DNA from 4 places in the Lysinibacillus sp. GJ-1 genome. Region 3 is predicted to be linked to each of the others. Evidence: riboswitches for the same ligand, from Rfam matches in the RefSeq annotation. Region 3 holds a riboswitch; each other region holds the start of a gene.
The links. Region 3 has a riboswitch for cobalamin ahead of LO754_RS13445 (ribonucleoside-diphosphate reductase subunit alpha). Riboswitches for the same ligand answer to the same signal wherever they lie in the genome.
Positions count from the first base shown of each region.

Region 1: linked by a shared signal. The riboswitch ahead of LO754_RS10600 (DUF4430 domain-containing protein) and the one ahead of LO754_RS13445 (ribonucleoside-diphosphate reductase subunit alpha) in region 3 are both predicted to bind cobalamin.
Region 2: linked by a shared signal. The riboswitch ahead of LO754_RS20945 (iron chelate uptake ABC transporter family permease subunit) and the one ahead of LO754_RS13445 (ribonucleoside-diphosphate reductase subunit alpha) in region 3 are both predicted to bind cobalamin.
Region 4: linked by a shared signal. The riboswitch ahead of LO754_RS12220 (hypothetical protein) and the one ahead of LO754_RS13445 (ribonucleoside-diphosphate reductase subunit alpha) in region 3 are both predicted to bind cobalamin.

Region 1 is NZ_CP088912.1:2,227,361-2,230,536, forward strand. It holds partial or broken gene LO754_RS10595 (S9 family peptidase) at 1-538, opposite strand, end outside; cobalamin riboswitch at 1,030-1,226, shown strand; gene LO754_RS10600 (DUF4430 domain-containing protein) at 1,397-2,128, shown strand; gene LO754_RS10605 (S-layer homology domain-containing protein) at 2,237-3,176, shown strand, end outside.
Region 2 is NZ_CP088912.1:4,210,157-4,213,332, forward strand. It holds gene LO754_RS20935 (hypothetical protein) at 1-31, opposite strand, end outside; gene LO754_RS20940 (ABC transporter ATP-binding protein) at 118-915, opposite strand; gene LO754_RS20945 (iron chelate uptake ABC transporter family permease subunit) at 921-1,967, opposite strand; cobalamin riboswitch at 2,116-2,309, opposite strand; gene LO754_RS20950 (YdhK family protein) at 2,462-3,058, shown strand; gene LO754_RS20955 (response regulator transcription factor) at 3,154-3,176, opposite strand, start outside.
Region 3 is NZ_CP088912.1:2,722,308-2,725,483, forward strand. It holds gene LO754_RS13445 (ribonucleoside-diphosphate reductase subunit alpha) at 1-1,504, opposite strand, end outside; cobalamin riboswitch at 1,665-1,853, opposite strand; gene LO754_RS13450 (hypothetical protein) at 1,961-2,647, opposite strand; gene LO754_RS13455 (ECF transporter S component) at 2,644-3,138, opposite strand.
Region 4 is NZ_CP088912.1:2,531,653-2,534,828, forward strand. It holds partial or broken gene LO754_RS12215 (GTP-binding protein) at 1-1,089, shown strand, start outside; gene LO754_RS12220 (hypothetical protein) at 1,175-1,948, opposite strand; cobalamin riboswitch at 2,221-2,408, opposite strand; gene LO754_RS12225 (methyl-accepting chemotaxis protein) at 2,556-3,176, opposite strand, start outside.

The DNA.
Region 1 (3,176 bases), 490 kb from region 3:
GTGTATTCGTATTAGCAAAATGTTTATAGTAGAGGGCTACCTCTTCATTCGGGCTAAAATCGAGTAAAAAAGTGGGCGCATCTTTTCCCACAAGAACTGTTTTTTCCTCACCTGTCACCAAGTCATAGACATATGCATTTAAATATGTTGGATTTTCTTTCGAAGATGTATAATAAAGCTTGTTCCCATTTTCAGATAAAATGGGCACAGAATTGCGAGTTCCTTCTTCATAAATAATTTTTTTCATTGTTCCACCTTGAAGTGGAATTCCATAAAATTGCGTATTTTCGTCCCCATTCCTGTCAAAACCAGCAATGATAAACCGTCCTTGTTTGTCATAGATAAGCCCTTGGCAGCTTTGGTCAATGAAAGTAAGCTGTGTCGGGAACGTATTTGGTAAATTCATCGCCCATAAATTATACTTGCCACTTAAATTTGTACTGAAAACTAGCTGTTTTTCATCTGGACTCACCGCAAAATCACCAATCGAAAATGTTCGTAAAAACTGTTCTACATCTGGTTTAGAAAAAGATATCAAATTCAACACTCCTTACTTATTTTAAATTGCGTGAAAAGTCTATCTATTTATAAAATATCATTATTACACTTCAATGTATAATAAATATGATAAGAAAATGTACTATATGCTATGATTTTACCTTCTGTTTATCATAAAAAAATAAAGAAACTTCCTGATTGATAAATTTCATAGGATTATCTTTAAAGATAACTGCTTCTCCTCAAAAAGCTTCATATTCCCTGAGTAGTAAAGCTTATCTCCCTTCTCTTCCCTACAATATTTTAGAAATCTGTCCCTAGTTTTACTCAATATTGCGATCTACTACATAACTTGTAATAGCTTTAACAATCGGAAGAGTGGGATATCTATCGGTTTCTTCTTGCGATTATAACTTATATACATAAACAAAAATAATGGAGGTAACTCCATTATTCGATAAGGAATATCTATCCTTTTTATTTAACTATTTGGAAAATGAGGAAAATATGTTAAAATAAACATCAAGTGAATAGCAATTGCAGAATAAAGGTGCTCTTTTAAGAGCTTAATAGGGAATTCGGTGCAAAGCCGAAGCTGTTTCCGCAACTGTAAGTGTAGATGACTACAGAAAATACCACTGTCAAACGGGGAAAAATGCCCCCAGTAGATGGGAAGGTTCTGAATAGGATACACGAGCCAGGAGACCTGCCTTTATTCCATCGTATTAACTCTCTTCGGAAGCTAGGAGAACTTACGGCAAATAGATGGACAGGCATATTATTTTATTATGCTCCTTTTCTGTTTACCTTGGATGCTTCCCTTTTTTAAGAGAAGCATCTTTTTTATTGGAGTTAATCGCAAAAACTTTCACTACAATAAAATTAGGAGGTTTTCAAAATGGTTACTTTTAAAAAATGGTGGCATATAGCGTTCGCTTTTCTTTTAGCTGTTTCGCTATTATCACCGACAGCAAGTGCAACAACAGTATTACAACCTACAAAACAAGAGGCACAAATTGCAACATTCGATGTCCAATTAGCTGTTGACGGTTTATATGGCTCCATCCTACCAGCAGCAACAGAGATTGTCTCAACTGGAACTACGGCATTATCACTAATGGAAAATACATTAACAGCAAACGGTATTCCATATATAGTTACTATTCATCCTATCTATGGTCCTTATCTTGAATCTGTTGATGGGCGAGCTAGTGGCAGCTTAAATGGTTGGGATGGTTGGGTATACACTGTAAATGGTATTAGCCCAACTGTTGGTTTAGATGCTTATAAATTAGAGCCTGATGATAAAGTTCATATTTATTATACGACATGGGCTAAGCTGGGCACTGCTAGCACAGTGGATGTAGGACAAATAAATCCAAAGGTTACTGTGGATTTAACGGGTGACCTATTTCTAACAAATGCCTCTAATATTGCTAATTGGACAATTAACACAGGTACTACAGCGTTAACAGCTCAATCAATTACTGTCAACACAGATCAACAAGCAGTTATCACATTTTCTGGTCAAGCTGCAGAAGGTGGTATCTCGATTACAGCCTCTGCAAATGCACTACTTGGTGGTTCAACAAGTGAACCATTAACTATTGACGTCACACCCAATAACTAAGTAATTAAGTACTGAAAAAGTGAATCCATTTTAAAGAAATGCACTTTTTCAGTACTATTGTTTTTTTAGATATAACTAGCAACATCTCTAAAGGAAGTGAGTTTTCAAATGGATATTTTTAAAAAGCAAATACATTTAGTCATTATCTTTATTTTAATATTTTCGCTATTATCCCCTGCTGCCACTGGCAAAGCACAGCAACTTGAAGGAGAAACGTACGAGCAAAACACTTCAGACATAAATAACACAGAATTAGACAATCCAAATGAACAATTAACTATTACGCCATTAATAGAGAATGCGCCGAATACAATTAGTGATATTCAATTAAATACCACAGGACCTTTATTTTTAACAATTGGAGAAACATCGCAACTTGCTGTAGCTAGCTCAACAACAGAAGATAGTACCCTAATTGAATGGTCATCGAGTGCTCCTACAATTACAACAGTTGACAATCAAGGATTAGTTACAGCGATTTCAATTGGGGATGCTCAGATTAACGCAAAAGTTGGTGAAGTATCTAAGGCAATTGATGTATATGTTATTACACCTGAAGAACAAAACTTTATAAATTTGGTAAATAGCCTTCCAGAAATTATAGTTACTGATGAGGTAACAGAACTACAATTAACAGCAGCTCGCAAAACATATAGTGCATTAACACTAGATCAAAAGAAAAAAGCATTAATAAGTAATTACAATAACAAACTTGGTGAAAAAGAAAGCCAACTGGTAGAAGCCTTCATTAATTCTATTCCTTCATTTGATACATTAGATGAAGCAATTGCTCAACAATTAATAAATGCTCGTACGAAATGGAACACTTTACTACTAAATGAAAAAAAGAAACTAGTGCAAATAGAGGCTATCTTAATAGAGAAGGAACTGAAATACGTCGGACTTTTAATTTCTACTATTTCGTCATTAGAAATAAGCAATGAAGAGTTAGGTTCACTATTCAATACTACTCGTAAAATATACAAAGGAATACCAGCACAGCAAAAAGTAAATGTAACAAATTACCAAAATCTTGTAGATAAAGAAA
Region 2 (3,176 bases), 1.5 Mb from region 3:
GATCTAATTGTGCAAATTTTACTTCTTCCATATTCATCACGCATCCTTTCAAAAATAACGTTCCCCGAATATCTCACAACTATACAAAGGGCAATTGGATAATTTCTTTAAGCAGTGTTATGTGGAAATTGTTCGAAAATTGTTTGAGTGACTGGCACTTAAATAGGTTAAATATGGTTTGCCTGTTAGTGGATGTGTTTGAATGTCGGCGCATACTCCAAAAACATCATCCAGCAGCTTAGGTGTTAACACTTCTTCTGGCGTACCATATTGAACGATACGACCTTGTTGTAAAACATAAATGTAGTCGCAGTACATCGCGGCCATATTTAAATCATGTAAGGCGGCGACAACCGTCAAATGCAGTGTTTGAATTAAATCCATTAGTTGTAATTGATGGTGGATATCTAAATGATTTGTCGGCTCATCTAAAATAAGTATCTGTGCTTGCTGTGCAAGTGCACGCGCAACCATCACTCTCTTTTTTTCCCCTCCAGAAAGGGAACTAAAACTACGTGTTTCTAAATGGGCAATACCTGTTTGAGACAAGGCTTCTTTTACAATATTAAAGTCTTCCTTATTGTCCATCTCAAAAAGTTTTTTATGTGGTGTTCTTCCCATACTCACTAAATCTTTTACTTGAAAGTCGAACAACACAGGCGTTTCTTGACTGACAACTGCTAATTTCTTTGCGATGATTTTACTTGATTGCTTAAATATATCTTGCTCATTTAATAACACTGTACCGCTTTCTGGCTTTAATAAACGATACATATTTTTTAATAGTGTAGACTTTCCGCTACCATTAGAGCCAATCAACCCAACAAACTGCTTTGCTTTTATTTGAATGCTTACTTTCTCTAATATGCACTGATCATGAATGGAGAATGATACTTCCTTTGCTTCTAATGTCATCACCTTTAATCCCCTTCACCAAATGAATAATTGTTTCGACGTAGTAGCCAAATGAAAAATGGTCCCCCACAAAAAGCAGTAATAATACCAATCGGCATTTCTTCTGGGGCTATTAATACACGCGCTAACGCATCAGCCCAAACTAGAAAAATTCCCCCTAACAATGCACTTATGGGGATAACATGTTTATAATTAGAGCCAACTAACAAGCGTACGATATGCGGAATAATTAAACCAACAAACCCGATGGACCCACTTACTGCAACGAGCACACCTGTCAGTAAAGATACGAGTACTATTAGCTGTATGCGAAACTGTTGAAGATTTACCCCTAACGTGACGGCTGCTTCTTCCCCAAGTAGTAATAAATTCAGATTTCGATAGTATAGCCACAACAACCCAAATACGATAAAAAAGACAATGACTGGAATAAATAAATTACTCCATTTTGCTCCTGCGAGACTGCCTAACATCCAATACATAACGGCTTTAATCCCGCCCTCTTCCTTAGACATCATTAACATAAAATTCGAAGTGGCAGATAAGATAAAGGACACCGCCATCCCCGCTAGTAAAAGGCGAAAAATCGAAATACGTCCTCCTACACGCGACAACAAAAATACTAAGACAATTGCCATAAAAGAGCCTAAAAAAGCAGAGACTGAAAGGGCGTAGATACCTAAAAATGAAAACGCCCCTAAAATAATGACAGCCGTTGCGCCCACTGTTGCTCCCGAAGAAATACCTAAAATATACGGATCGGCTATCGAATTACGGACTAGTGCTTGAACAGCAGCACCAGCAACCGCTAAGCCTGCACCAACAACAGCCGCCAGGATCACACGAGGAACACGGATTTGCCATATAATAATCTCTTGCGAACGACTCCAATCCGCCTCTATAACATGAGGGAATAATGGCACTTTCGAAAGAATTACCTTCCATACATGTAACGGCGTAACTGACACAGACCCAATCATAATGGCCACTGTCATAGACGTAATGAGCACTAGAAAAAGGGTCAAAGAAAATAACATAAATTTTTTATTCATTTGGTTATGAACTCCTTATCAATCATGATAAAGACGAAGCAATAAAAAAGGGCATTCTACGCATACATGCATAGAAATACCCTTAGCTAAACAAATTAGGAGAAATATCCATCAATTGTCCGTAATTGCTTGCATCCTCGTGGGCATTACAGGTATGAACTAACTGGCAGGTCTCCTGGCTTCGATTCATCGTATCTACGATTGCCTTCCCATTTAAAAACAGTGGCTACACTATCATAGAACTCCTCGTTACAGTTGCGGGACAGCGTCGGATTTACACCGACTTCCCTTTTAAGTGATGCTCGTGTTTACAAGCGTCACACCATTAGTATCTGAAATTTTAAAATTATGACGATTCTATCATACATCATTATCGTAGTCTATTATTTCCTTCATTTAGGAATCTATCTTTCCTCATTTCAAACTAAATCCATCATTTCTGCACATTTACTTGCTACATTAAAGACACATCCAAATCGAAGGAGGAAATTCATATGGTATTAAATAAAAATCGGCTCCTAATGTTAGTAGCAGCAATTGCTTTACTAATACTTTCAGCTTGTGCTGATAATACAGCGAAGTCAGAATCTGCTCAAAGCGACAAAACAGAGCACGGCGAAGAGATGGATCATGGGGATGAAATGGATCATTCCATGATGAATCATTCAAGCTCTGGTGAAGTTCCAGCCACTTTAAAAACAGCCGAAAATCCAAAGTTCCCTGTCGGCAGTAAGGCTATTCTTACAGATTGCCATATGTCAGGAATGACAGGAGCCGAAGCGACAATTGTCGGCGCTTACGATACGACAGCATACATTATTTCATTTGAGCCTACTACTGGTGGTAAGACAATTGAAAATCATAAATGGGTGATTCATGAGGAATTAATCGACCCAGGTGAAGCACCTTTATCACCAGGATCAGAAGTAAAAACTGATGCTACCCATATGACAGGCATGGAAAATGCGACTGTACGCATTGATGATGCCGTACAAACGACTGTCTATATGGTCGATTTTGCTTTAACAACTACTGGTGAAGAAATGAAAAATCATAAATGGGTGACTGATAGCGAGCTAGCGACAAAATAATGAGGTTGGGACAAAAGAGAAAAGGTGTTAGATTGATGGCAGTCAATCTAACACCTTTTCTCTGTTCCTTAAATTTTTTTAGTTATGTCCCAGCCTCATTCTAAAACCTTTTTGTCAC
Region 3 (3,176 bases):
TTAAGGCAATCACATTATCTAACATGCGCACTTGAATCGGTATTAAACGCTCTAACACACCAGCCGGAACAGCCTTTCCTAAATTGACAGAAGATAAATTACATACAACAAAATCTCCTGGCTTACGACGTGTCACAATCACATCATCTTCTAACGTAATGGATTCGAATTGCGTCGGCGACATGTTTTGGAAAATTTCAGTACATAAATTTGAACTATAAATCATCCCTTCATGCTTATTTGGATTCATGCGATTTACTTCATCGCGGTAAAACATAAATGGTACACCTGTTTCCAACTGTGAACGCATAATACGCTTCATAATATCGATTGCCGGCACCACTTCTCGACTTAATAGTGGATTGGCAATGCACGACGCATATTTATCTCGGAAAGAGCCTTGTCCTTTTTGCTCATCATAACAATCTTCAAGTGAGAAGCCCATTACCTCACGTACTTCATGTGGGTCAAATAAATACCACTCTCCACGCGCTTCGACCGCTTCCATAAAAATATCCGGTAAACATAAACCAGTGAAAATATCATGTGCGCGTAATCGTTCGTCTCCATTATTTAAACGTAAATCTAAAAACGTAAAGACATCTTTATGCCACACATCTAAATATACGGCGATTGCGCCTTGGCGTTGACCAAGCTGATCCACTGACACCGCTGTATTATTAAGCTGTTTGATCCATGGCAGTACCCCACTAGATGCGCCTTTAAACCCTTTGATAGAGGAGCCACGACTACGGATTTTCCCCATGTAAACGCCTATACCGCCCCCGTATTTCGATAATGTTGCAACATCGGTGTTCGTATCATAAATACTTTGTAAACTATCATCTACCGTATCAATAAAGCAGCTTGAAAGCTGACCATGCGTTTTTCCGGCATTCGACAATGTCGGTGTTGCAACCGTCATATATAAATTACTCATCGCCCAATACGATTCTCGTACTTTTTCTAAGCGGTTTTCCGTTTCATCTTGCATCAATGTCATTGCAATGACCATCCAACGCTCTTGCGGTAATTCTACAGGTGTTTTTGTATAATCACGCACAACATAGCGGTCCATTAACGTTTTTAAACCGATATACGTAAACAGCTCATCACGACTCTGTTCAAGATAAGACGCAAGCTCGACTAGCTCTAGTTCACTATACTTCGTCGTTAAACAATCGTGATAAAGCCCTGCCTCGGTATAGCGAGCAAGTTGCTCTGGAAATACCTTATAGACATCTTCCACCCCAACACCACGACGGGTAGCAAATTGATCATACAATTTTTCTAAGTAAATTTGGGCAGCAACAAATGTCCAATATGGCTCTTCCTCATCAATAAGACTAAGTGTTTGTAAAATCATCGCATCCGCCCAAGCTTCAAATGTTGCATTGTCATTTTTTCGTAGCCATCTATCCGATAATCTTACAAAGCTTTCAAGCTCCTCCTCTGTGTAACTTTTCTTTAACTTAGCCATCTGCTGTTCGATTTGAATTGTCATATTCCCATTCTCTCCCTTTCTATCAGCGCACACAAAAAAGCGATTACACACCCTGTTTCGGTTGCGTAATCGCTGTAAAATCGGAAATGGAAATGAAGGACATGTACACATCGAAGTGGACAAATCTCTCGCCTCCACTTCTCAATCCCCGAAGATGTGTTGCTGTCTTGAACAACTCGGCAGGTCTCCTGGCTCATGCTTCCTTCAAATAATTGCCTTCCCGTTCTTTCACAGTGGCATCCTAATTATTTGTCAGCACTTACAGTTGCGGGGACAGCTTCGGCTTTAGATATCTCTATTTCCGAATTCCCTTTTAAACCATACTGGTACCGCTTGTCCAATATACTATATATAGTGTTTTAACTCCTAAACAAATCTAACATATTGTGTTTAACGTTTCAATAGGCGTTTTGCCCCTTGTATTCTCGAAAACGCTACTTTTGCTCGAAGCAAGCCCTATTCCAATGCAGTTTTACGCAGTTTCTCAAAATTTCTAGTAAAAATTTTTTGTGCCAGTTGCTCTTTTTTTGGATTAATTCCTAGTAAAATTACCGCACATGGCCCTGCTGTTTTTCCTACATCCAGCGAACTTTTAATTTGTTGCTGACCAAAAAGTCTTAAAAATTCTGCTTGTAAGCCTTGAGAACCTACCGGCCAAACTTGTTGCACAATTTCCTCGCGCCAAGCTTGGTAAATGGGCTGTAGTTGGGCCACATCTTCAGGCTGCGCAAGCACTTCATTGCCAACGAGTGGCAGTCCATACGTATACCAAATCAGGTTGTCACGAGCAAATGACGACCTTGTTTGCATTTCACCTAACATTGTTACAGATAATCCCGATTGCACAGTCGGCATATTGGATTCTGAACTGCCATTTACAGGTGGACATGGTAGACCTGCTTCTTCAAAGACTTGCGCAAGTCCTACGACATAACGAGACCACGCCTCATCGCCTGAAAAGTTGGCAAGAATAATATGACTGGGTAGGGCATCGGCTGCAAGCTGTTCTAGAAAAGTGACGCGCCCAGTTAAATAAGCAGTTAATGTATCCGGAGCCGATACGACATCTTGAGGTTTTTCTCCGATGGCTGCAGCATTATCTGTTGTAACAATCAGATTCCCTATTTTTACTGCATTTCTCAATTTGCTCGCCCTGCCTTACGAACAAACACTTTCGAGAGTATTGGCATCACGACAGCTACAATCAATAAATTGATGACAGTTGCCATGAAAATACTCGCTAATGAGCCCCAGAAAAACGCTGGACTAATGATGAAATAAAATGGGAGTGGTGCGATCACACCGTTTAATATAAGCGCTACCGGCCATTTCCAAAAATGCATACCTTTTTTGTGCATCACACCGAATAGCCATACAACAATAAACATTTCGACCGCAATAATAAGATGCAAAGGTCCAAGTAGAAAACCAGATGTCAATGCTGTAATCAAATGACCTATTAACCCTGCTACTCCTGCCAATACAGGCGATAAAAAGGCAACGCTTAAAAATGCTGGCGCTGAGTCGAGTGCCGCCGATGATACAAAAGACGGAATTTTAATAACTGCCCCAACTGCACAAATCGCCGCAACCATGGCTGTTAATGTCAAACTCATTAATTTTTGTCGATTCATTCCATTTCCTCTTTTCTACAAGTATTCTACTGAAGCCT
Region 4 (3,176 bases), 190 kb from region 3:
AGGCTGTATAATGGGCGTCGTTTTCAGACAGCCCAAGCCGTACAAGCAGGAGACATTTTTGCAGTGAAAGGGCTTAGCATGGCGAAGATAGGAGACATTTTAGGAAGTACACTACTCCCAAAACCTTATGAACTTGTGCCTACATTACAAGCAAAAGTACTGTATGAAGGGCAACAGCATATAAAGGAAATTTTACAGATTTTTCGTTTACTAGAAGCCGAGGAGCCATCGTTACGAGTCGTTTGGCAAGAAAAATCCCAAGAAATTCATGTACATATTATGGGTGTCATACAACTTGAAGTACTTGCTGAAGTATTAAAAAATCGCTTTTCACTTGTTATTACCTTTGATAAACCTCAAATTTTGTATATGGAAACTATTGCAACGACTGTAACAGGCTACGGACATTTCGAACCGCTCAAGCATTATGCCGAGGTACACTTATTCATGGAGCCGAACATCCGCGGAACTGGGAATACGTTTGTTAATGCCTGTCATGCTGATGATTTATCAGTAGGTCACCAACGCCTTATCGAAAAACATTTATTTGAACGCGAGCATCACGGTTTATTAACTGGTTCTCCTGTTACTGATATTCGCTTTACACTGTTGACAGGACGAGCTCATATCAAGCATACCGAAGGAGGAGATTTTCGGGAAGCTACTTTCCGTGCATTAAGACAAGGGCTAGAACAAGCCGAAAATATCTTACTTGAGCCCTATTACCGCTTCAAAATGAAAGCGTCCAATGATTTTATCTACTGAATGATGAACGATATTCAACAAGCAGACGGTACTTTTGACTCACCGATCTTGTCAGAGGAGCAAGTCATTTTAACAGGACGTGTACCAGTTGCAACATTTATGCACTATAGTACTACTTTTGCTACTTACACAAACGGCAAAGGCTCTTTATCTTTACAATTCGATGGCTATGATATATGTCATAATAGCGAGGCAATAATCGCACAAATCAATTATAATAAACAGGCTGATCCTGACTATACGTCGTCAAGTATTTTTTGTGCAAAAGGAAAAGGCTATGCAGTTCCATGGTATGAGGCAAAAGCAGCCATGCATTGTCTATAAAATAAAAAGGCATCGAAATTTCTCGATGCCTTTCAGAAAAAAATCGAATATTGCATAGTATGCATATCGATACAGATATAAAAATTTACAACGCTTTTTTCGTTTTCCTTTTCAAAGAATTCGCTGACTCCACAATCACATACCCATGATGATTTGAGAAATCCACAAGAACCGACCCAGGTTTACTTTTTAAAATCTGTAATTGCTCAATGCGTTGCAGCAACAATTGATGACCATTACCACGCGGATGCCAATTTAAATGATAATCATTTAATTCTTTTACACTTTGTAAAAACTGAGCATATTCACGCTCAACATAGTCTATTAAATGTTGTATTTTACTATAATCTTGATTTTCTTGAATTAATATCGATAAGTCTTGCAAATACGTCTGATAAAAACGCATTACCATCGAACATAGTAAATCATTGACTCTTGCAGCACTTAAAATAGGTTTTGGCTCTACATTCAGGCGATCCAGATTGGGTTTAGCTCGAATTGAATCGATGCGTGTAATTAAATTATAGGCCTCCTCATTTACTTCATAAACAATCGGATTGGTCGGCATATACATCATAAAACCATTCTTTTTTGTTTTCAATTCATCAGCCACACTTGCTTTTGCAAATAGGTATCCTTCATAGACATCATTTTGAATCCAAATAATGTCTTTATTATAAAAAATGCAGTCAAACAATCGATCGTGCGGAATAAGCCCTGTAGCTAAAAACTGATCAACTAGCGCCTCAATGACCATTCTCGTTTTTCGTTGCTTGGCAACTTCCATGCGCGGTTGCTTACAAATCTTCATATCAACATTTTTCTTTTCTCGTGTTGAACATACCTGAATTTTTGTCATACTTGCACCTCTTCTCGTACATATTTTCAAAACAAAGGTATCGATTACATAAAAAATACGGATTTCCTACAAATGTAGAGGAAATCCGTGATTATGGCTATCGTACTTAAAAAATATCATTCATCCGATAACATCAAACAGTGCACCAATGGAAGCGATTTGGCTTGATGCCGTATCCCTTTACATCCTTTGGTGTTGGTCGTTTGACGTACTGTGACGAACAGATTATTCTGTTTTGTCAACATGCCACCTCCTATTCCTCGTAGGTTTATGGTGTGTACTCGTAACAGGCAGGTCTCCTGACTTATGGTCATCGCTTCTTTTCACCTTCCCGTCGTTTGACAGTGGTCATAATTTGAAAAGACGCTCACATTCACAGTTGCGGGACAGCGTCGGATTTGCACCGACTTCCCTTTTAAGTAAATTGCATGCAATTTACACCTCTTACTACACGCTATTCAGTTGTTAAGGAATTTATTGGAAAATTCCTACTAAACTATTACATTATATTGTAAAGTAGTGGTATTTTAAAGTCAAACAGCAGCCTAAATGTATGTGCACTTGCTAAAATGACTATCTATCACCTAAATAACTATCCGTTGTTAATTTATACATGAATTTGATTTGTAATCTTTTGTAAATCATCAGCCTGTATCGTTAATTCCTGTGAAACTTGATTGACTGCTTGCATGGAAGCCGTTTGCTCATCCATTGACTGTAGCACAGCTTCTGTATAGCTGGACAATTGATCCATACCCCCTGCAATTGTTGACACGAGATTAGCTACCTCATTTGCACGATTTGACAAGTAATTTACAGTTGTCGAAATGCCTTCGAGTTGGTCAGTCATTTGGCTCACGTGCTGCGAAATATTGCCAAAAGATTTTGTTGCTTCATCAATGACATAGACCCCCTGTTGAACATTTTTCAAGTCTTCTTCCACAGCCACAGCAACTTGTTTCGTATCATTTTCAATACCTACTACAAGGTCCACAATTTGAATAGCAGAATGCTTGGATTGCTCTGCTAAATGACGAACTTCTTCCGCAACGACCGCAAAACCTTTCCCATGTTCTCCAGCACGTGCCGCTTCAATCGCAGCATTTAGAGCAAGTAAATTCGTTTGATCTGTAATCGTTGTAATCATTTCTGTCATTTTTTTAATATCTGTCATTTTATTTGATAAGTGTTTTATTAAGGTACTCGTTTTATCTGTTGACGATGAAAT